Regions from separate parts of the Sphingobium sp. FW306-1B-F04DB genome, predicted to be linked through region 2. Evidence: predicted binding sites of a transcription regulator. Region 2 holds the regulator's gene; each other region holds the start of a gene.
The links. The regulator LexA, encoded in region 2, represses DNA repair genes until DNA is damaged. The targets are predictions, from matches to a motif close to GTTCCNCNCTTGTTCT.
Positions count from the first base shown of each region.

Region 1: the regulator LexA is predicted to act here: its motif matches at 4,872-4,887, upstream of uvrA (excinuclease ABC subunit UvrA).
Region 3: the regulator LexA is predicted to act here: its motif matches at 5,176-5,191, upstream of recA (recombinase RecA).

Region 1 covers NZ_JBYSXE010000035.1:6,558-14,151, reverse strand. The annotation lists gene AC3WJD_RS14860 (sensor histidine kinase) at 1-224, shown strand, start outside; gene AC3WJD_RS14855 (LytR/AlgR family response regulator transcription factor) at 247-975, shown strand; gene AC3WJD_RS14850 (UrcA family protein) at 1,268-1,657, opposite strand; gene AC3WJD_RS14845 (dicarboxylate/amino acid:cation symporter) at 1,931-3,196, opposite strand; gene AC3WJD_RS14840 (MarR family transcriptional regulator) at 3,466-3,873, shown strand; gene AC3WJD_RS14835 (hypothetical protein) at 4,328-4,819, shown strand; gene uvrA (excinuclease ABC subunit UvrA) at 4,933-7,594, shown strand, end outside.
Region 2 covers NZ_JBYSXE010000017.1:35,107-42,700, forward strand. The annotation lists gene moaC (cyclic pyranopterin monophosphate synthase MoaC) at 1-261, shown strand, start outside; gene AC3WJD_RS10095 (molybdopterin molybdotransferase MoeA) at 258-1,442, shown strand; gene lexA (transcriptional repressor LexA) at 1,498-2,160, shown strand; gene AC3WJD_RS10105 (ComEC/Rec2 family competence protein) at 2,154-4,280, opposite strand; gene gltX (glutamate--tRNA ligase) at 4,342-5,766, shown strand; gene AC3WJD_RS10115 (citrate synthase) at 5,805-7,091, shown strand; gene AC3WJD_RS10120 (sensor histidine kinase) at 7,092-7,594, opposite strand, start outside.
Region 3 covers NZ_JBYSXE010000001.1:108,290-115,883, forward strand. The annotation lists gene AC3WJD_RS00530 (DUF2062 domain-containing protein) at 1-6, shown strand, start outside; gene AC3WJD_RS00535 (M13 family metallopeptidase) at 89-2,134, shown strand; gene AC3WJD_RS00540 (hybrid sensor histidine kinase/response regulator) at 2,178-4,598, shown strand; gene AC3WJD_RS00545 (response regulator) at 4,676-5,032, shown strand; gene recA (recombinase RecA) at 5,265-6,344, shown strand; gene AC3WJD_RS00555 (glutathione S-transferase family protein) at 6,535-7,161, shown strand; gene AC3WJD_RS00560 (dicarboxylate/amino acid:cation symporter) at 7,231-7,594, shown strand, end outside.

The DNA.
Region 1 (7,594 bases), on a different contig from region 2:
TCACCGCGCGCGCCGAAAATGGCCTGCTCATCCTCACCGTCGCCGATAACGGCAACGGTGCCACCGCGGGCGAGGACATCCAGGGCAATGGTATCGGCCTGGCCAATGTCCGCGATCGGCTGGCGGCGCGCTTCGGCGATGCCGCGCGGATCGAATGGCTCGCGCCCGAAGAAGGCGGTTTCGTGGTCCGGCTGACCATGCCTGAGGTCTATCGTGGAGGTTGAAGAGGCGCTAAGAGAAGCGCCGATGCGAACACTTATCGTCGATGACGAACCTCTCGCGATCGAGCGGCTGCAGCTGATCTGCGCCCGCGAGCCGATGATCGAGGTCGTCGGCACCGCTTCGGACGGCGCTGCGGCGCTGCGGCTGGTCGAGGCACTGGAGCCCGATCTGCTGCTGCTTGACATCGCGATGCCCGAGCTCGACGGCATCGGCGTCGCGCGCGCGCTTTCGCGGCAGAGCAGCGCCCCCGCGATCATCTTCGTCACCGCGTTCGACAGCTTCGCCGTCGAGGCGTTCGACATCGAGGCGGTCGACTATGTGCTCAAGCCCGTCGCGCCCGACCGGCTGGCGCGCGCGGTCAGGCGCGTCGCCGAACGCCGCGGCATCGCGCGCGAAGCGCCGGCACCCGAAAGCGAATCGCACTTCGCGACCGAATTCTGGGTACCGCACCGCGCCGAACTCGTCCGTATCGCCGCCGATGATATCGACAGGATCGATGCCGAGCGTGACTATATGCGGCTTCATGTCGGCGGGCGCAGCTTCCTGCTCCACCAGACGATCGGATCGCTTGAGGAACGCCTCGACCCGGCCAGATTCATCCGGCTCCACCGTTCGACGATCGTGCGGCGCGATCGCATCGCACGACTCCGTCACGACGGCTGCGGTGTGTGGTTCGCGGATATGGGCGACGAGGGTGAGGTGCGTATCGGCCGTACCTATCTCGCCGCGGCCAAGGCGATCGCGGGACGATAGCGGCTGCGGCTGTTCAGCCGTTTCGGCTGAACCTGGCCAGGCCTGTCGATTCATTTCGACCCCGAAATGCAACGCCCCCGGCCCAAGGGACAGCCGGGGGCGTGCGTGTGCCCTTGCGGGCAGCTGCGGAGGACGGGCGAAGCGCGGTGCCGCCCCCCGCAAACGGGCTAGACCTTGATCGTTTCAGGCTGATCAGCCTGAAACGTGAATCAAGGCCTCAACTCCTTTAAGGAGAGCCTGATTCACGCTTTCGGTGGAAGCGCGCAGCGCTTCCACCTCAACCGATCAGACTCTACTGGCGGCTGACGCCGATAGTGCCGGTCGCGCCGTTGCTCGCGAGCTGGTCGCCGCCGCGCGCAGCGGCTACCGCGACCTCGATGTCGCGGCTCGCGCGCCCCATCGCATCGTCATAGCATGCGCCGGCGAGCTGGATCATCTTGACGGGCTTGATCCCGCCAACCTCGCAGATCGTGCGCGCCGCGCTGCGGACACGCGTATTGAGCCGGTCGACACCCTTGTCTTCGGTCAGGTCGAGGTCGCTATAGCTGACCACAATCGAGCGTGTCTCGACCGCAGGCGCGGTGGCAATAAGGGGTTCGGTCTCGCCGGCAAAGGCCGCCGCGTGAAGCAATGTGGCGCCGGCCAGCGCGGCCGCAATGGCCGCACATGTCTTTACATACATTGTCTGGTCCTTCCTGAAACCTTCGGGTCGTCGGGCGCCGCCGGGGGGAAGCGGCGTCGGGGGGTGCGGGCGGATCGGTCGACTCTGGGAACGTCGTCGACCCGCCGCGCCACTATTGATTACAATTGTCCCGATGGGGCTTCACGCGCACTTCGACGGGCGGCGCGGGACGCTCTGCGAACGGCTCGCAGCACGACGAACGACATATCAATATCGACGAGCGTCGAAAGCTTTCTGAATATTTCGTCAGAAATGGCAGATTCGTTGCGTTTGTTACGATTCCGTGACGCGGGCCGCCGACAGTTCGTCGGCGACATGGCTGTGACGCGCGATCGCGCTGGTCGCCGCGACATCCATCGTGACATTGCCGACCGTGCGCACCAGGTCGGGGATCATCTCGACCGCGACGAGCAGGGCAAGCGGCTCGATCGGGACGCCCATCGCCACCGCGATCGGGGTGACCGAGGTCAGGAAGCTGATCTGGCCGGGCAGGCTCACCGATCCCATCGTCGTGACCGCCGCGACGACTGCCCCGGTCGCGATCGTCGCGGGATCGAGCGTCATTCCGAACCAGTGCGCGACATAGATTGCGACCGCGAGGTTCATCGCGGGGCTGGTCACGCGGAAGATTGCAACCGCGATCGGCAGCGAAACGCTCGCCACGCTTGCGGGCACCCCGAGCGTTTCGCAGCTCTTGAGCATCGGCGGCAGCGAGGCGAGCGAGGACTGTGTCGACAGCGCGACCGCCTGTGCGGGCGCGACCGCGCGGACAAAGGCGCCAAGCCGCAGCCGCCCGCCGAACACCGCCATCGGATAGGCCAGTGCCCAGGCAGCCAAGCCCGCGGACGACACGATGATGATGTAGTGAAGCAACGCCCCGATCGCCGAGGTGCCAGCCTGGATCCCCAGCGCGAGCGCAAGCGCGAAGACGCCGATCGGCGCGAGCCACAGTACCCAGCCGACCATCACCAGCATCGCATCCGCGATCGCCGCAAAGAAGCCGGTGAGCGGTTCGCGCTGCGCTGCAGGCAGACGTGCGATCGCGACCGCGAAAAGCGCGGTGAACAGGATCAGCGGCAGCATCGCGTCGCCCGCCGCCGCCGCGATCGGGTTGGTGGGAACGATCGAGCCCAGGAAGTCGGCGAAGCCGGGAGGTGCCGGAACCGCCGAGTGCGGTTGGCCGAGCGATGCCCTTAGCGCCGCGGCCGCCTCGCCCGGCATCGGCCAGAGCGCGAGCAGCGAGGGGATGAGCACCGCCGCGATCGCGGTCGAAAGCCAAAGCAGACCGATGAAGAGCAGCACCGATTTTAACGCCAGCCCGCCACCGCGTGCGCTGTCCGCGGTTTTCGCGATCCCCGTGATCAGCAACGCCACCACCAGCGGGATGATCGTCATCTTGAGCATGTCGAGCCATAGCCCGCCGATCGGGCCCGCGATCGCGACCACACGGTCAAGTCCCGCAAGCTTCGCCCATGCCGCCCCCGCGCCCAGCGCGAGACCGGCCAGCAATGCAATCAATATCCGCCACGCTTGCGGCATTCACGTCCCCCCCGATGGTCAGGCTTCCGTGTCTAGGGCAGTTCCCGAGCGAGTTGGAACAGCTTTTTCGGACAGAGGCCTATAGACGGCGATTATCCGGCCGGGATCATCTGCGCGACACCGTCAGCAGGGTGAGGAAAGGCACCGTGGCGCATAACCTGCCCTCGCTAGCCCCCGTCTTGCGTTTCGCCCTGCCATACCCGGTTGCCCTGCGCGCGTTTCGGGCTAACATCGGCGCGATGGCAGAGGGGAGCGGGGCGCTGACACCGATGGCGGTAGCGGAAGTGCCGGCGGCGATGGGCGATCGTGCCGATGCGCGACTCAAGCTCGCGCGCGGACTGCTCCAGATGCGCCAGCTGCGCCTCGAACTCTTCAACCGCGACTATTTCGGCGAGGCGGCGTTCGACATGCTGCTCGACCTCTATGCCTGCCATTGCGAGGGGCGGACGGTGTATCAGAACGACGCCTATATCGCCTCGCTCGTCCCGCCCGCCACCGCGCATCGCTGGCTGCAGACGCTCCAGCGCGACGGACTGGTGACGCTCTCGGGCGACCGGCGCGACCGGCGCCGCACCATCGTCCACCTCACCCCGCTCGGCTGTTCGCGGATCGAGACGCTGTTCGACGCGTGGCTCGCGATCCGTGATTCGGTCGCGGGCGGCGCCCACTGGGCCTGATACGCCCTTAATATCAAAAAATAGGGGTCGACGCGGACGCCGGCTTGCGTGCGGCATTGCCGCGCCCGCGTCGACCGCCTGGATGACGTCCGCATTCGGCCCCGTGTCCGTCGCTGCGGCGCGTTCTGTCATGACCCGCCCCTGCAACGACGCTTGCGCCCGGCCGACGCAACGCACATCATCTTCGCCTGTGCCCCCACACAGGCTGCGCCCCGAAGCGCACGGCACCGAAAAGCTCCTCTCCCGATGCAGTTGCGAGCCTAGCGCGTCGGGGCCACGGCGCCAGAGCGCACGCGGCGCGCAACCCGCCATTTTGGCCCCATTTTGAAAGCATCGAGCAGCTTCAGCGGCTTGCGTCCCGTCGCGAGACGTATTCCATCTTCGTCGGCCCAGGCGGTCGCGCTTGGCTGCGGAATTGTCACCCGATTTAGGCGTTTGCATCCGGGGGAGGGCGATGGGTACAAGCCCGATTCTGATGTTCGTGGCCGCCGCCGCCCCGCAGCCGGCCGCGACACATTCACCCTCGGAAAAATGGACCGTCGAGTTCGCCGACTCGATGTGCGTCGCCATGCGGGAATATGGCACGCCGGACGATCCGCTTACGCTGCTTGTAAAGCCGCTGCCCGGCGATTCGAACATCGAACTCATGCTCGCGGCACGCCGAAACGTGACCCGCAAAACGAAAGGGGAGACCACTGTGACGCTGGGCCCCTCGGGTCAGGTCGTTGCCGCCTATTATTATGACGTCTACGTGCCCAAGCTCCGTCGACACATTAGCCGCTATTATGCGCAGGATATCCCGCTGGAAGCACTCGGCGGCGCGACCGCCATCGGTTTCGACGCCGGTCTGGCGTCGCGGCGAGACTTCGCGCTGATCGACATGAAGCTACTGCGCAAGGTCTTAAGCCAACCCGCCAGCCGCACGTCTTGCCCTTCGCGCTGCTGACACTATCTGGCAGCAGGGTCGCGCAGCCCGCCGCACCCGCGCTTGCGCCCTGCGAACAAATCTGGAACAGATGCCACCATGCTGACACATATACCGAAGCGTCGGTGTTCCGAATGCTGACTCACATAAGCGTACGCGGCGCGCGTGAGCACAATCTCAAGGGCGTCGATGTCGAGATTCCGCGCGACACGCTCACCGTGATCACCGGGCTTTCGGGCTCGGGCAAATCCTCGCTCGCCTTCGACACCATTTATGCCGAGGGGCAGCGCCGCTATGTCGAGTCGCTCTCGGCCTATGCGCGCCAGTTCCTCGAGCTGATGCAGAAGCCCGATGTCGACCATATCGAGGGGCTCTCCCCCGCGATCTCGATCGAGCAGAAGACGACGAGCCGCAACCCGCGCTCGACCGTCGCGACGGTCACCGAGATCTACGACTATATGCGCCTGCTCTGGGCGCGCGTCGGCATTCCCTATTCGCCCGCCACGGGGCTCCCCATCGCCGCACAGACCGTCAGCCAGATGGTCGACCGCGTCATGCAGCTCCCCGAGGGCACGCGCTTCTACCTGCTCGCCCCCGTCGTGCGCGGCCGCAAGGGCGAGTATCGCAAGGAGCTCGCCGAGTGGCAGAAGGCGGGCTTCACGCGCGTGCGCATCGACGGCGACTTCTACGAGATCGAGGAAGCCCCCGCGCTCGACAAGAAGTTCAAGCACGACATCGAGGTCGTGGTCGACCGTATAGCCGTCAGGGAAGGCATCGAGACGCGCCTCGCCGACAGCTTCGAGACCGCGCTCAAGCTCGCCGAAGGGCTGGCATACGTGGATCTGGCGGACACGACGGTCGCGGCGCTTCAAAGCCCCTCCCCTGAAGAGGAGGGGCTCAAGGGCGGCATGAAGGGCGGCAACATGAAGAATGTTGCCGCCCCCGACAACCGCATCGTCTTCTCCGAGAAGTTCGCCTGCCCCGTCTCGGGCTTCACCATAGCCGAGATCGAGCCGCGGCTCTTCTCGTTCAACGCGCCGCAGGGGGCGTGCCCCGCCTGCGACGGGCTCGGCGAGAAGCTGCTCTTCGACGAGGATCTCGTCGTCCCCAACCACGACCTCTCATTGAAGAAGGGCGCGGTCGTCCCCTGGGCCAAGTCCAACCCGCCCAGCCCCTATTACATGCAGGTCTTGGCGAGCCTCGCGCGCGAGTTCGGTTTCTCGCTGGACACGCCGTGGAAGGATCTTCCCGGCGAGGTCCGCCTGATCATCCTCCACGGCACCGGGGGCAAGCCCGTCACGCTCACCTTCGTCGACGGGCGCAAGAGCTACGACGTCCGCAAGCCCTTCGAGGGCGTCATCGGCAACCTCAACCGCCGCATGCTCCAGACCGAGAGCGCGTGGATGCGCGAGGAGCTGAGCAAATACCAGGCCGCGCACCCGTGCGAGACCTGCGGCGGCGCGCGCCTCAAGCCCGAGGCGCTTGCGGTGAAGATCGCGGGCACCGACATCAGCACCACCACACGCCTCTCGGTCGCCGACGCGCTCCCCTGGTTCCTCGATCTCCCCAATCACCTCACTACCCAGCAGAATGCGATCGCCGAGCGCATCCTCAAGGAGATCGTCGAGCGCATCGGCTTCCTCAACAATGTCGGGCTCGACTATCTCAACCTCGATCGCACTTCGGGCACGCTCTCGGGGGGCGAGAGCCAGCGCATCCGCTTGGCTTCCCAGATCGGCAGCGGCCTGTCGGGCGTGCTCTACGTCCTCGACGAGCCCTCGATCGGCCTCCACCAGCGCGACAATGACCGGCTGCTGGAGACGCTCAAGCGCCTCCGCGATCTCGGCAACACCGTGCTCGTCGTCGAGCATGACGAGGACGCGATCCGCCACGCCGACCATATCATCGACATGGGGCCCGGCGCGGGCGTCCATGGCGGCGAGATCGTCGCCGAGGGCACGCTCGAAGAGGTGCTCGCCAACCCCGCGAGCATCACCGCGGATTACCTGACCGGCCGGCGTGAGGTCCCCGTCCCCGCGAAACGCCGCAAGGGTTCGGGCAGGAAGCTCACCGTCCACAACGCCACCGCGAACAACCTGCGCAACGTCACCGCGAGCATCCCGCTCGGCACCTTCACCTGCATCACGGGGGTCTCGGGCTCGGGCAAGTCGAGCTTCACCGTCGACACGCTCTACGCCGCCTCCGCCCGCGCGCTCAACGGCGCGCGGATGATCGCGGGCCGGCATGAGAAGATCACCGGGCTCGAGCATCTCGACAAGGTGATCGACATCGACCAGTCGCCGATCGGCCGCACCCCGCGCTCCAACCCCGCCACCTATACCGGCGCCTTCACCAATATCCGCGACTGGTTCGCGGGCCTCCCCGAGTCAGAGGCGCGCGGCTACAAGCCGGGTCGCTTCAGCTTCAACGTCAAGGGCGGCCGCTGCGAGGCGTGCCAGGGCGACGGCGTGCTCAAGATCGAGATGCACTTCCTCCCCGACGTCTACGTCACCTGCGACGTTTGCCACGGCGCGCGCTACAACCGGGAGACGCTGGAGGTGAAGTTCAAGGGCAAGAGCATCGCCGACGTGCTCGACATGACGGTCGAGGACGCGGTCGAGTTCTTCAAGGCCGTCCCCCCGATCCGCGACAAGATGGCGATGCTGGCGGAGGTTGGCCTCGGCTACGTCAAGGTCGGCCAGCAGGCGACGACGCTCTCGGGCGGCGAAGCGCAGCGCGTCAAGCTCGCCAAGGAACTGAGCCGCCGCGCCACGGGCAACACGCTCTACATCCTCG
Region 2 (7,594 bases):
AGCGAACTGATCCCGCTCTGCCACCCCCTGCCGCTCTCCTCGGTCGAAATCGACCTCGCTCCCGATGACCGTGGCGTCACCGCCACCGCCACCGCGCGAACGACTGGCCAGACCGGGGTCGAGATGGAGGCGCTGACCGCGGTCTCGGTCGCGCTCCTCACCGTCTATGACATGGCCAAGGCACTCGACCGCGGCATGGAGATCGGCGAGGTTCGGCTTATCGCCAAATCGGGCGGCAAATCGGGCGACTGGCGGGCATGAGCCTGCTGCCCGTCACCGAGGCACAGGCACGGCTCTTCGCGCTGGTGGAGCCGGTGGCGGTCGAAACCGTATCGCTCGTCGAGGCCGCGGGCCGCTGGGCGGTCGAAGATGTGACGGCACTCCGCAACCAGCCCTCCGCGGATCTTTCGGCGATGGACGGCTATGCCATCCGCTTCGCAGACCTGCCCGGCCCCTGGAGGGTGACCGGCGAAAGCGTGGCGGGCAAGGGCTATGACGGCTCGGTCGGCGCGGGCGAAGCCGTCCGCATCTTCACCGGCGCCCCGCTACCTCAAGGCGCCGATACGATCGTCATCCAGGAAGAGGTCGCGCGCGACGGCACCGCGCTGACCCTCACCGGCGAAGGCCCCGCCGCCACCGGCCAGCACGTTCGCCGCGCGGGCAGCGACTTCGCAGAGGGCGACCGGCTGATCGCCGCCGGTGACCGGCTCACGCCCGCGCGCATAGGCCTCGCCGCGATCGGCGGACACGGTACGCTCGCGGCCCGACGGCGCATCAAGGTCGCACTGATCTCGACGGGCGATGAACTCGTTCCGCCGGGCATGCCCGTCGAAGGCGCGCAACTCCCCTCGTCCAACGCGGTGATGCTGGCCGCGTTGCTCGGCGATCTTCCGGTCGACGTTCTCGACCGCGGCATCGTGCCCGACCGCCTCGACGCGCTCAGCGCCGCCTTCGGCGCAGCCCTCGACGCAGACGTGATCGTGACGACGGGCGGTGCCTCGGTCGGCGACCACGATCTCGTCCGCCCCGCGCTCGAAGCCGCGGGGGCGATGCTCGATTTCTGGAAGATCGCGATGAAGCCGGGCAAGCCGCTGATGGCGGGCCGGCTGGGCGCGGCGGTGGCACTTGGTCTGCCCGGCAATCCCGTGTCCGCCTTCGCGACTGCGATGCTGTTCCTCAGGCCGCTCGTCGCGCATCTCGCCGGCGCGCGGGATCCCTTGCCCGCCACACATCGCGCGACGCTCGAAACCGACCTTCCGCCGACCGCCGGCCGTGCCGAATATCTGCGCGGAATCTGGTCCGACGGCATTGTCCGCCCTGCGACCAGCCAGGACAGCGCCGCGATGGTTGCGCTGGCCTCGGCCAATGCATTGATCCTGCGCCCCCCGCACGCGCCCGCCGCGCCGGCCGGCGCAATCGCGGAGATCCTGCCGCTGACTTGACTTGGAATCTTTTGTTTCCTACACGTTCTCCGTTCGTTCCTTTGGAGGTGCGGTGATGCTGACGCGCAAGCAACATGAACTGATCTGTTTCATCAGCGATCGGCTCGCCGAAACGGGCGTTTCGCCTTCGTTCGAGGAAATGAAGGAAGCGCTCGACCTCAAGTCCAAGTCGGGCGTCCACCGCCTGATCAGCGCGCTCGAGGAGCGCGGCTTCATCCGCCGCCTCCCCAATCGCGCCCGCGCGCTCGAAGTGCTCAAATTGCCCGAGCGCGCCGAGGTGAAACCGATCAAGGCGCCGAGCGCCCCCGCACCGCGCGAGATTCCGATCGCCGCCAACGACGTGCTCGAGATTCCGCTGCACGGCCGCATCGCCGCGGGCATGCCGATCGAGGCGCTCGAGGGCCAGAGCACCCTCTCGGTGCCCGCCGCACTGCTGGGCTCGGGCGAACATTATGCGCTCGAGGTGTCGGGTGACTCGATGGTCGAGGCGGGGATTCTCGACGGCGACTATGCGCTGATCCGCCGCACCGACGTTGCGCGCGACGGCGAGATCGTGGTGGCACTGGTCGAGGACAGCGAGGCGACGCTCAAATATTTCCGACGCGAGGGCGCCATGGTGCGGCTCGACCCGGCCAACCGCGCCTATGATCCGCAGCGCTACAGCCCCGACCAGATCCGTATCCAGGGTCGGCTCGCGGGGCTTCTGCGCCGCTACTGATCCCCTCGGCGAGATTGCGGCAACGCTGCGGGGCGCGGCGGGTTGAGCCAGGGATGATCCCCCGGTGACTTCACCGTCTGCACGTTTTGCGACGCGAGGTGGATCGCGAGGCCGCCCGTTTGCGCGAGCAGAGTCCGATCGATCTTGAGCCAGCGTGGCTGGCAACCATCAGGCAGCCGCCGGTCGCTGACGACGATATCGGCGCCGCGGCAGGCCGCGACGAGTTCGCGCCAGGGCATGATCTGGCTGCTGCGCGTGGCGAGCAGGCGCCAGCGGCGCGTGCCGCGGATGATGTCGGCGGCGCAGGCATCGGCATTGCAGCGCGCGCCGCGCAGCGCATCGAGATCGGTCAGTTCACCCTCAAACCCGGCGCTTTCGGCGAGCGCGTCGCGGATATAGTCGCCGGCGCGCGGGCGCAGCAATGCATAGCCACCCTTGCCATCTGCAAGCGCAAGATGTCGACCGTCGTTGCTCACGAGCAGGTCGGGGCCTGGTACGGAAAGCGCCCAGATCAGGCCCACGAATAAAGGCGCCAGCCCCAGTTGGCGCACGCGCGTACGCCAAAGGCATAGCCACAGCCCGCCCGTGACCATGAGCGCGAAAGCCGGAGCGGGCATGACAGGGAGCGCGGCGACCGCGCCCGGCGCTTCTGCGACCCAGCGCGCCAGCCCGAGCAGCAGCGCCAGCGCCTTGCCCGTCAACCACCAGAGGGGTTCGCCGAGTCCGACAAGGTCGCAGACAAGCGCCAGGCCCTCGAGCGGCATGATGATGAAGGTCGTGAGCGGAATCGCGACGATATTGGCAAAGGCGCCATAAACACCCGACTTGTGGAAATGGAACAGCGCGATCGGGGTCAGCGCGATCTCTACCGCAATTCCGGTCAACAGCAATCCGAGCAGCAATCGGCCAAGGCGCATCACAATCGCCTCGTCGCGTCGCGACAGTAGTGCGCGAACGCCCGTATGTTCGTGCAGCGCGACCAGCGCAGTGACCGCCGCGAAACTCATCTGAAAGCTGGGCCCCGCGATCGACTCGGGCCAGAGCAGCAGCACGAACAGCGCCCCCGCCGCAATCAGGCGAAGTGTGATCGCCTCGCGTCCGATCGCGATCCCGCCAAGCACCAACAGCGCCGCGATGCAAGATCGGATCGTCGGCACCTCGGCACCAGTCAGCAATGTATAGCCGATCCCCGCCAAGGCTCCCGCCCCCGCGGAAATCAGTGGCAGCGGCCAGTGCAGCGCGAGCCTGGGGCTGAGCGCGAGCAACCGCATCATGATCAGCATCGTGGCGGCAACCACTGCGGTCACATGCAGTCCGCTGATTGAGAGCAGGTGCGCAAGGCCACTGCGCCGCATCGCCTCGACATCTTCTTCGGTAATTGCCCCGCGATCGCCCGTCGCAAGTGTGGCGGCGATCGCACCCTCGTCACCGCCCACCGAATCGCGCACATGCCGCGTCAGCCGGGCGCGGAAACCGGCGCCCAAGGCGTCGGGCGCGGGCGATACAATCGCGGGCGCCCCCAGTGCCTTGCCAGTCCCGCCGATGCCTGAAAACCAGGCGAGGCGCGAATAATCATAGGCACCCGGCACCGCGGCTTCGGGAGGCGGCATGATCCGCGCACGCAAGGAAACCTTGGCGCCCCGCGCGATTTGCGGCGATGCATCCGCCTCATCGATATTGACGCGCACCCGGTCCGGCAGTTCGGGCGCCTCGATCGGTGCGAGCAGCAGGCGGACCACGCCGCGTGCCGGGAGCGGTTCGGCGGCGAGAACCTGACCGCGAAACTGGGTCACCGCCGGTTGCTCGAGCACGGGCGCGGCAACGCTGTCCGCGCGCCACCAGATGAGCGCGCACCCCGATGCCGCCATGACGCCAATCCAGAACAACCCCCTACCCACGCGGCGCGAAAACCCGATCGCCGCGCCGCCGAGCGCAACCGCCAAAGCCACGAGGAGGAACGCGACCCAACCCGTGCGCATGGGAATCCAGAACCAGGCCGCGATGCCGATCCCCAACGCCACGGGAATCCACAGAGCGAGTTGATCTCGCTCGGCCTCGAGCCAGTTTTCCAGCCATGTCGTAACGTCGCCGGACGCGCGCGATCGGGCCTTTTGCAGCATCGGAAAACCCGTGCTAGGGGCGTGCCCGGTCGTTCTGGCCATCCTGCTTATAGTGGAGAACATGCGCGTGGGCGCAAGCGTTGAAACTCAGCCTGTTGTAACCCGGTTCGCACCGTCGCCCACCGGCTTCCTCCATATCGGAGGCGCGCGCACCGCGCTGTTCAACTGGCTGTTCGCGCGGCACCATGGCGGCAAGTTCCTGCTCCGTATCGAGGATACTGACCGCGCGCGTTCGACCGACGCCGCGATCGAGGCGATTCTCGACGGCATGAAGTGGCTGAACCTCGATTGGGATGGCGACGCGGTTTACCAGTTCGCGCGCGCCTCGCGCCATGCGGAGGTCGCCAATGCGATGCTGGCGCGCGGCGCTGCCTATCGCTGCTATCTGACCCCCGACGAGCTGGCGCAGATGCGCGCCGAGGCTCAGGCGGCGAAGCAGCCGCTGCGCATCCGCTCGCCCTGGCGCGACAAGGTCCCCAGCGATCCCGACGCGCCCCACGTCATCCGCCTCAAGGCACCCATCGAGGGCGCGACCACGATCCGCGACCATGTCCAGGGCGAGGTCACCGTGCAGAATGCCGAAATCGACGATCTCGTGCTTCTCCGCTCGGACGGCATACCAACGTATATGCTTGCGGTGGTGGTCGACGACCACGACATGGGGGTCACGCATGTCATCCGTGGTGACGATCACTTGAACAACGCCTTCCGCCAGTTGCCGATCTATCGCGCCATGGGCTGGCCCGAGCCCGAATATGCGCATATCCCGCTGATCCACGGCAGCGACGGCGCTAAGCTATCCAAGCGCCATGGTGCGCTGGGGGTCGACGCCTATCGCGACGAAATGGGGCTGCTGTCCGAGGCCGTGTCCAACTATCTGCTGCGGCTGGGCTGGGGTCACGGTGATGACGAGATCATCAGCCGCGAACAGGCGGTGGAATGGTTCGAGCTGGCGGGCGTTGGCCGCTCGCCTTCGCGCTTCGACCTCAAGAAGCTCGAGAATCTCAATGGCCACTATATTCGCGAGGCTGATGATACGCGCCTTGCCGATCTGGTTCGTACGCGCGTCGAAGCGCGGATCGGGCGCACGCTGACCAGCAAAGACGTCACGCTCCTGACTGCGGCGATGGCCTCACTCAAGCCGCGCGCCAAGAATCTCAACGAGATCGCGGAAGGCGCTCTCTTCCTCTTCGACACACGCCCGCTCATGCTCGACGAAAAGGCGGCAACTCTGCTAGAGGGCGACGCGGCGAACCTGCTGGCACAGGCGGGCGCCGCGTTGGAGAAGGTCGCCGACTGGTCCACACCTGCGCTTGAAGCCGCGGTGCGCCAGGTGGCCGAGGATGCAGGAATTGGCTTGGGCAAAGTTGCCCAGCCCTTGCGGGCCGCGCTCACCGGGCGTTCGACCTCGCCGGGAATATTCGACGTGCTGGTGCTTCTCGGCAGGGAGGAGTCGCTGGCGCGTATCGCGGAACGGGCAGCCTGATTCGCCCGTGACGGAGTTTTGACAGGAAGGAAGTGAATATGGCCGAAGCACCCGCGAAACTGGCGATGGACGACAAGAATGTGGACTTACCCGTCCTGAAGGGCAGTGTTGGTCCGGACGTCCTCGACATTCGCAAGCTGTATGGCCAGACGGGCGCCTTCACCTATGACCCCGGCTTCACCTCGACCGCCAGCTGCGAATCGGGCCTGACCTACATAGACGGCGACAACGGCGTGCTGCTGCACCGCGGCTATCCGATCGACCAGCTCGCCGAGCAGTCGAGCTTCATGGAAGTCGCCTATCTGCTGCTGAACGGCGAGCTTCCGACCAAGACCGAGCTCGAAAAGTTCGACAACACCATCACCCGTCACACCATGCTGCACGAGCAGCTCGCGACGTTCTATCGCGGCTTCCGCCGCGACGCGCACCCGATGGCGATCATGTGCGGCGTCGTCGGCGCGCTCTCGGCCTTCTATCACGACTCGACCGACATCACCGATCCGCACCAGCGCATGATCGCCAGCCACCGGCTGATAGCGAAGATGCCGACGATCGCGGCGATGGCGTATAAATATTCGGTCGGCCAGCCCTTCCTCTACCCTGATAACTCGCTGAGCTACACGGGCAATTTCCTGCGCATGACCTTCGGCGTCCCTGCAGAGGAATATGTCGTCGATCCGGTCGTCGAAGACGCGATGGACAAGATCTTCATCCTGCACGCCGACCATGAGCAGAACGCTTCGACCTCGACCGTTCGCCTCGCCGGCTCGTCGGGGGCCAATCCCTTTGCGTGCATCGCGGCGGGCATCGCGTGCCTCTGGGGGCCCGCGCATGGCGGCGCGAACGAGGCGGCGCTCAACATGCTGCGCGAGATCGGCACGCCCGACCGTATCCCCGAGTACATCGCGCGCGCCAAGAACAAGGATGATCCGTTCCGTCTGATGGGTTTTGGCCACCGCGTGTACAAGAACTACGATCCGCGCGCGAAGGTGATGCAGAAGACCGCTAACGAGGTCCTCGACAAGCTGGGCGTCACCGATCCTGTGTTCGACGTCGCGCGTGAGCTTGAGCAGATCGCGCTCAAGGACGAATATTTCGTTTCGAAGAAGCTTTACCCGAACGTCGATTTCTATTCGGGCGTGATCCTGTCGGCGATCGGCTTCCCGACGACGATGTTCACCGTGCTCTTCGCGCTCGCGCGCACCACGGGCTGGGTCGCGCAGTGGAACGAGATGATCTCGGATCCCGAGCAGAAGATCGGTCGTCCACGTCAGCTCTACACGGGCCCGACGCAGCGCGACTATGTCGCGATCGACAACCGCTGATCAGGCAGACAGCAAGATGAGGGTGAACCGCGCGCCTTGACCGGGTGCGCTGTCCACCACGACGTCGCCCCCCATCGCGCGCGCCAGCCTGCGCGCGATGTAGAGACCGAGCCCGCTGCCACCGGGCTCGTCGTGATCGATGCGCTCGAATTTCTCGAAGATGCGCTCGTGCGCCTCGCCATCGATGCCCTTGCCCTGGTCGGCCACGACCACGCGTACGTGGCCTTCCACGACCTCGCCACGGATCCAGACCATTGCGCCCGCGGGCGAATAGCGCACCGCATTGCCTACCAGATTCACGAGAATCTGCAGCACGCGGCGGAATTCACCGCGCGCGGGCAGCGGCTCATCCGTAGCCGGCTTGTCGATTCGGATATCGCGATCGGCTGCACGGACCGCGAGAAGCCCTGCCGCGCGCCGCGCGATGTCGGCGACGTCGATCTCGTCCATCGCGGGCTGGAAGTCGGGCCGCTCGATCGCCTGCAGGTCGACAAGATCGTCGA
Region 3 (7,594 bases), on a different contig from region 2:
GGGTGACAGCTTTCGACGGGCGGCAATTTGCTTCTGGCGCCCTCGCGGCTAGACATTCTGGTTTCAGTTGCAACAAGGGGAATCATCCATGAAGTCCGCGCTTTTCCTGCTGCTGGCATCGACCACGCTCGCGGGCGCCACGGTCGCGCTCGCCGAAACCGCCGACAATGCGTCGACGACCGCTGTTACCGCGGCAAAGCCCGAGCTGGGCAGCTTCGGCTTCGACGAGAAGGGCATGGATCGCGCCGCCAAGCCCGGCGATGATTTCTACGAATATGCCAATGGCGCATGGGGCAAGGCGACGCCGATCCCCGCCGACCGATCGAACTATGGCATGTTCACGCGCCTCGACGACCTGTCGCGCGAGCGCACGCGCGAGATCCTCGATGCGGTCAAGGCCGACCCGAACAGCAAGATCGGCAACGCCTATACGAGCTTCCTCGACGAAGCCGCGGTCGAAGCCAAGGGTCTTGCCCCGATCAAGCCCTGGCTGGACCAGATCAAGGCGGTGAAGACCAAGGCTGGCTATGCCACGCTCGTCGGCCAGGCCGATCGCAACGGCGTCAGCGGCCCTATCGGCGGCTTTATCGGGCAGGACGACAAGAGCCCCGAAAATTACGCGCTCACCATGTTCCAGTCGGGCCTCGGCATGCCCGACCGCGACTATTATCTGAGCACCGACAAGAAGCTCGCCGACACGCGCGCGGCCTATCTGGCGCATATCGAAAAGGTGCTGACGCTGGCGGGCGAGCCCGATGCCGCGGGGCGCGCCAGGGCGCTGCTCGCCTTCGAAACCGAGATCGCCAAGGTCCACTGGACCAAGATCGACAGCCGCGACGCGACCAAGACCTATAACAAGATGACGGTCGCGGCGCTCGCCAAGGATGCGCCGGGCTTCGACTTCCCCGCCTATTTCAAGGCGACGGGCATCAATATCGACTCGCTTGTCGTCGCGCAGCCGAGCGCGGTGAAGGGCATCGCCGGGCTCGTCGGCAGCGCCGATCTCGCGGTGCTCAAGGATGCGATGATCGTCCGCTCGCTCGACGGCTATGCGAACTACCTGCCCAAGGCGTTCAGCGACGAGGCCTTCGCCTTCTACGGCACGACGCTTTCGGGCACGCCGCAGATCGAGCCGCGCTGGAAGCGCGGCGTGAGCTTCGTCACCGACAATCTCGGCGACGAGGTCAGCAAGCTCTACGTCCAGCGCTATTTCCCGCCCGAGACCAAGGCCGCGGCCGACGCGCTGGTCAAGAACGTCATCGCGGCGATGGACAAGCGCATCCAGGGTCTCGTCTGGATGGCGCCCGAGACCAAGGTCAAGGCGCGCGCCAAGCTCGCCGCCTTCACCCCCAAGATCGGCTATCCCGACAAGTGGCGCGATTTCGCGGGGCTCGAGATCAAGCGCGACGACCTGTTCGGCAACGCGGTCCGTTCGGCCAATTTCCAGCACGCGTACAGCATCGGCAAGCTCGGCAAGCCGATCTATCGCTGGGAATGGGGCATGACGCCGATGGAGGTGAATGCCTATGCCAATTTCTCGATGAACGAGATCGTCTTCCCCGCCGCGATCCTTCAGCCGCCCTTCTTCGATCCGCACGCCGACCCGGCGGTGAACTATGGCGGCATCGGCGCGGTGATCGGGCACGAGATCAGCCATCATTTCGACGATCAGGGCAGCAAGTACGATGCCACCGGCACGCTCACCGACTGGTGGACCGAGGAGGACGTCACGAAGTTCAACGCGCTCACCGCGGAGCTGGTGGCGCAGTATGATGCCTATGCGCCGCTGCCCGGCGAACATGTGAAGGGCCAGCTCACCCTGGGCGAGAACATCGCTGACCTTGCCGGCCTCACCGTGGCGTACGAGGCCTACAAGACCTCGCTCGGCGGCAAGCCCGCGCCCGTGATCGACGGCTTCACCGGCGACCAGCGCTTCTATCTGGGCTGGGCGCAGGTCTGGCGCCGCAACTATCGCGAGGCAAACCTGCGCCAGCGGCTGCTGACCGATCCGCACTCGCCCTCGGCGCAGCGCACCTGGGTCGTCCGCAACCTCGATCCCTGGTACGGCGCGTACAAGCCCGACGCCGCGGCGAAGCTCTATCTCTCGCAGGACAAGCGTGTCCGCATCTGGTAGCGCTTGACGGCAATCGGAGCGGCGGCGAAGAGGGCAGTTGCCCATGAACGCAACGCCGCTCCAAGCCCTCATCGAAGACGCCGCGCCGCGCCCTACGCCGCTGGCGCCGCGCGCGGGGGATCGCTGGCTTCTGCTGATCGTCGGCGCTGCGGCGTTGCTCTCTGCGTTGCTGATCCTGTGGGCCAGCCACAATCTCGCCATGGCTGCCGGGTTTGCGGCGACGATCGTGCTCGCCGCGACGCTGATGCTCGTTTTCCGGCGGCTTTATCCGCCCTATCAGCCCGCCGAAGGCACGATCGATTGGTCGCTGACGCGCGAGGCCGCGGACAATGACGGTACCGCGATCGCGATCACCGATCGCGCGGGCCGGCTGGCATGCGCCAATGACCTGTTCGGGGCATGGTTCCAGGGTTTCGCCACGCCGCCCGGCCTTCCGCTCAGCCCGTCGGGTGTGGCACAGCTGACCGCCGCAGGGCGCGACGCCTGGCGCGACGGGCAGGCCGATGTCGACCTGATCGAATACAATGGCGCGCGCTTTTCCGTGCGTGTCCTGCGCTCGGGGCAGGCCGAGGACCATCTGCTGTGGCGCTTTCGTCGCCATCGTACCGTCGACCTGCGCACCGAGGCACGGCGGCTGATCGAGGGCGAGGGGGGCGACCGGCTCGGCGAGGCGGGGATCATGGTAGCGCTGGTCGGGGGCGAGGGGCGAATCCGCGCCACCAACCGCGCCTTTGTCGCGCGCGCCGCGGGCCGCGCCGATGCGCCGATCGAAGGCCGCGACTTCGTGACCTTGCTGGTCTCGGATCGTGAGGGCGTGATCCGCTTCGCCGAAGAGGGGGCCAAGGGCACCGCGCTGCGCCTGCTTCAGATGCCGCTCGAGGCGGGGGCGATCGACAGCCCCACCTTGCTCTTCCTCATCGACGACGAATATGCGGTGTCGGGCCGGATCGGCGGCCCCGGCGGCACGGGAAGTCATCTCCAGACCTTGCTCTCGATGCTCCCGCTCGGGCTCGCGCTCACCGATCGCGACGGTCGCTTCCTTTTCCTCAACGATGCCTTTGCGCGTGCGGCTGCGATCGAGGACGGTACCATGCCCGTCTATCCAGGCGACCTCGTGGTGCGCGAGGACAAGGCCGCGGTGGCCGATACCGTCCGTCGTTTCGGAGCGGGGCAACAGGCGCTGTCGGGGGATATCGCGGTACGCCTGAGGAACAATCCCGAGGAGCCCGTGGCGCTGACCATCGCGGGCGCGCGCGGGCTGGGCGAGGCCGCGGTGCTGCTCTCGCTCAAGGACACCAGCGAGGAATCGAAGCTCAAGCGCCAGGCGGAACAAGCGACCAAGATGCAGGCGGTGGGCCAGCTCGCGGGCGGCGTAGCACACGACTTCAACAACATCCTCACAGCGATCATCGGGCACTGCGACCTGATGCTGATGCGTCATGCGCCCGGCGACAGCGACTATGACGATATCCAGCAGATCAGGAACAACTCCAACCGCGCCGCCAGCCTGACCCGCCAGCTGCTGGCCTTTTCGCGCCAGCAGACGCTGCGCCCGCAAGTGCTCCAGCTGCCCGATGTCATCTCCGAGGTTTCCAACCTGCTCAAGCGGCTTTTGGGCGAGACCGTGATTCTCAATGTGAGCCATGGCCGCAATCTCGGCGCGGTGCGCGCCGACCCGGGCCAGCTCGAACAGGTGATCGTCAACCTCGTCGTCAATGCGCGCGACGCGATGCCCAAGGGCGGCAGCGTGACGATCCAGACCTATGCGGTGCCCGCGCGCGAGGTCCGCCAGATGGGCAGCGAGATCCTGCCGATCGTCGACTATACCGCGCTCAAGATCAGCGACACGGGCACGGGCATTGCGCAAGACCTGCTCCCCAAGATCTTCGAACCCTTCTTCACCACCAAGGAAGTCGGCAAGGGCACCGGGCTCGGCCTGTCGACCGTCTACGGTATCGTCAAGCAATCGGGCGGCTTCATCTTCGCCGATTCGCGCTTGGGGGAAGGGACGAGCTTCATCATTTACCTGCCCGTCCACCATGCCGAGGAAAAGGTGGAGACGGGCACCGCGCCAAAGGTCAAGCAGGGTGAGCTGTGGGGCAGCGGCACGATCCTGCTCGTCGAGGACGAGGATATGGTTCGCGCGGTCGCCGAACGCGCGCTGACGCGCCACGGCTATACCGTGCTCACCGCCACCAATGGCGAGGAGGCGCTCGAGATGCTCGGCAACGGCGTGGAGATCGACCTGCTGATCTCCGACGTCGTCATGCCGACGATGGACGGGCCGACCATGGTGCGTCAGGCGCGCAAGACGTGGCCCGATCTCAAGATCCTGTTCATGTCGGGCTATGCCGAGGAGCAACTGCGCAAATCGATCGACCTCGATCGCGTCGCGTTCCTGCCCAAGCCCTTCTCGGTGCATCAGCTTGCCGAGGCGACGCGCGCGGCGATCGGGACCAAATAGCGCGCACTCAAGGCAAAACGCATTCGCGGTCAAATAATTCGCTTTGCCCGAACGTTGCCGCTGCTATTGAGGCCGGCATGACCACGCCCATGCGTATCCTGATCGTCGAGGACGAGCCACTCATCGCGATGATGCTGGAAGATTTTATCGAAGCGCTGGGGCATCAGCGCGCGGGCACCGCGGATTCGGTCGCGACCGCTTTGCCGCTCGTCAACCAGGGCAGCTTCGATGCGGTCATCCTCGATGTGAACCTGCGCGGGGGCGAACTGTGCTGGCCGCTGGCCGACAAGCTCGCCGAGAACGGCAAGCCTTATCTGCTGGCGAGCGGGGGGCAGACCGAGGCGATGCCGGGTGCGCATGCCGAAGCGCCTGTGCTGGCCAAGCCTTTCACCATGGACGGCGTCCGCGCCGCGCTCGACCGTCTGGCCGCATAATTCCAGACACCACTCTCGATGTCATTCCCGCGGAAGCGGGAATCCAAACGGTTTTCGTGAAGCACGAGGCGGATTGAAGCATCGCGTGGATTTCCGCTTCCGCGGGAATGACAGGAAGGAAATGGGGCAGAATCCTCCTTTTCGTTCCACTCTTGTTCTCGTGGAACAAATGCTGTACGAACTGCTCCTGCGTTGAACCGAACGGGTGTTCGATCTACGAGAGGAAGCGGCCATGTCGGCACAATTGAAGCTCATCGATTCCGATAAGAAGACGGGGAATATGGACAGGCAAAAGGCTCTCGAAGCGGCACTCGCGCAGATCGATCGCGCGTTCGGCAAAGGCTCGGCGATGAAGCTGGGCTCGCGCGAGGCGATGGAAATCGAGGCGATCTCGACGGGCTCGCTCGGGCTCGACATCGCGCTGGGCATCGGTGGCTTGCCGCGCGGCCGCGTGGTCGAAGTTTACGGACCGGAAAGCTCGGGCAAGACGACGCTTGCGCTCCATGTCATTGCAGAGGCCCAGAAAATGGGCGGCACCGCGGCTTTCGTCGATGCCGAGCATGCGCTCGATCCGGTTTACGCCAAGAAGCTCGGGGTCGATATCGACGAACTGATCGTGTCGCAGCCCGATACGGGGGAACAGGCGCTCGAAATCGTCGATACGCTCGTCCGCTCCAACGCGATCGACGTTCTCGTCGTCGATTCGGTTGCGGCACTGGTGCCGCGCGCCGAGATCGAGGGCGAGATGGGCGACAGCCATGTCGGCCTGCAGGCGCGCCTGATGTCGCAGTCGCTGCGCAAGCTGACCGGCTCGATCAGCCGTTCGCGCTGCATCGTCATCTTCATCAACCAGCTCCGCATGAAGATCGGCGTGATGTACGGCAATCCCGAGACGACGACGGGTGGCAACGCGCTCAAATTCTACGCCTCGGTCCGTCTCGACATTCGCCGCACCGGCCAGATCAAGGACCGCGACGAAATCACGGGCAACACGACGCGCGTGAAGGTCGTCAAGAACAAGGTCGCGCCGCCCTTCAAGCAGGTCGAGTTCGACATCATGTATGGCGCCGGCATTTCCAAGATCGGCGAGATTCTCGATCTCGGCGTGAAGGCCGGACTCGTCGAGAAATCGGGCGCGTGGTTCTCCTATGATTCGATCCGGATCGGCCAGGGCCGGGAGAACGCCAAGACCTATCTCAAGGAAAATCCCGAGGTCGCAGACCGCCTCGAAAAGGCGATCCGCGCGCGCACCGACGCGGTCGCCGAGGAAATGATGGCCGGACCCGATGCGGAGGATGACGGCGAACTCTGATCGTACTTCCCGGAAAAGTGGGTACCGGTTTTCCCGCCAGGAAGTACGCATAGGCGCCGCGCCTACGCATCAAGCACCCAAGGGGCCCGTCGCGCGTCGGCGGGCCCTTTCCGTTTGAGCTGGCGTGATTTTCTTTCACGATTCAAGGGAAAGGTGCGAACATGAGCACGGACATCGATGGAGAGCGCCTGTGACGATTATCGTGCACCACCTCGAAAATTCCCGCTCGCAACGCGTGCTCTGGATGCTCGAGGAGGTCGAGTTGCCTTATGAGATCCGCCACTACAAGCGTGACCCCAAGACGATGCTCGCGCCGCCCGAACTCAAGAAGGTCCATCCGCTCGGCAAGTCGCCCGCGATCGAGGATGGCGATCGCATCGTCGTCGAAACGGGCGCGATCGTCGAGTATCTGGTCGAGCGCGCCGACGGCAAACTGGGGCCGCCGCCACATCGCGACGATATCCTGCGCTATCGCCACTTCATCCATTATGCCGAGGGGTCGCTGATGCCCCCGCTGCTCGTCATGCTCGTCATCAACCGCATGGGTATCCTCGGCAAGCCAGCGCGCCCGCGCATCCAGGCAATGATCGACACGCATCTCGACTGGCTCGAATCCGAACTCGCGACGCGCGAATGGTTCGCGGGCAACGCGTTCACGGCGGCGGACGTCATGATGAGCTTTCCGCTGGAGGCCGCGCGTCAGCGTGCGGGGCTGTCGAAGCAGCGCCCCCATCTGAATGGCTGGATCGAGCGCATCCATGCGCGCCCCGCCTACAAGGCGGCGCTCAAAAAGGGCGGACCCTACGCCTTCGCCTGACCCGATGCGGCGGCGGGCACGGGAACAGCATCGCAATCAGGGGGTTAGAACCGTTGGGGAGGAGTAACGATGTCCCTCCAGCTGAAGATGCTCATCGGCTTTCTGGTCGGCCTCGTTGCGGGGCTGGTCGTCCATATGACCGCGCCCGATGCGCCCTGGCTCGAGGTCGTCACGACCTATGTGACGCAACCCATCGGCCAGATCTTCCTCCGGCTGCTGTTCATGCTCGTCATCCCGCTCATCTTTTCGGCGCTGGTGATGGGGATTGCCGAGATGGGCGACATCACCGCGCTCAAGCGAATCGGCGTCAAGACGCTCGTGATCACCATATTCGTCTCGACGGTCGCGGTCCTGCTCGCGCTGACGGTCGTCAACCTGCTCAGGCCCGGCGCGGGTGTCGATCCTGCGCTGGCGCAGATGCTGCTGGTGGATG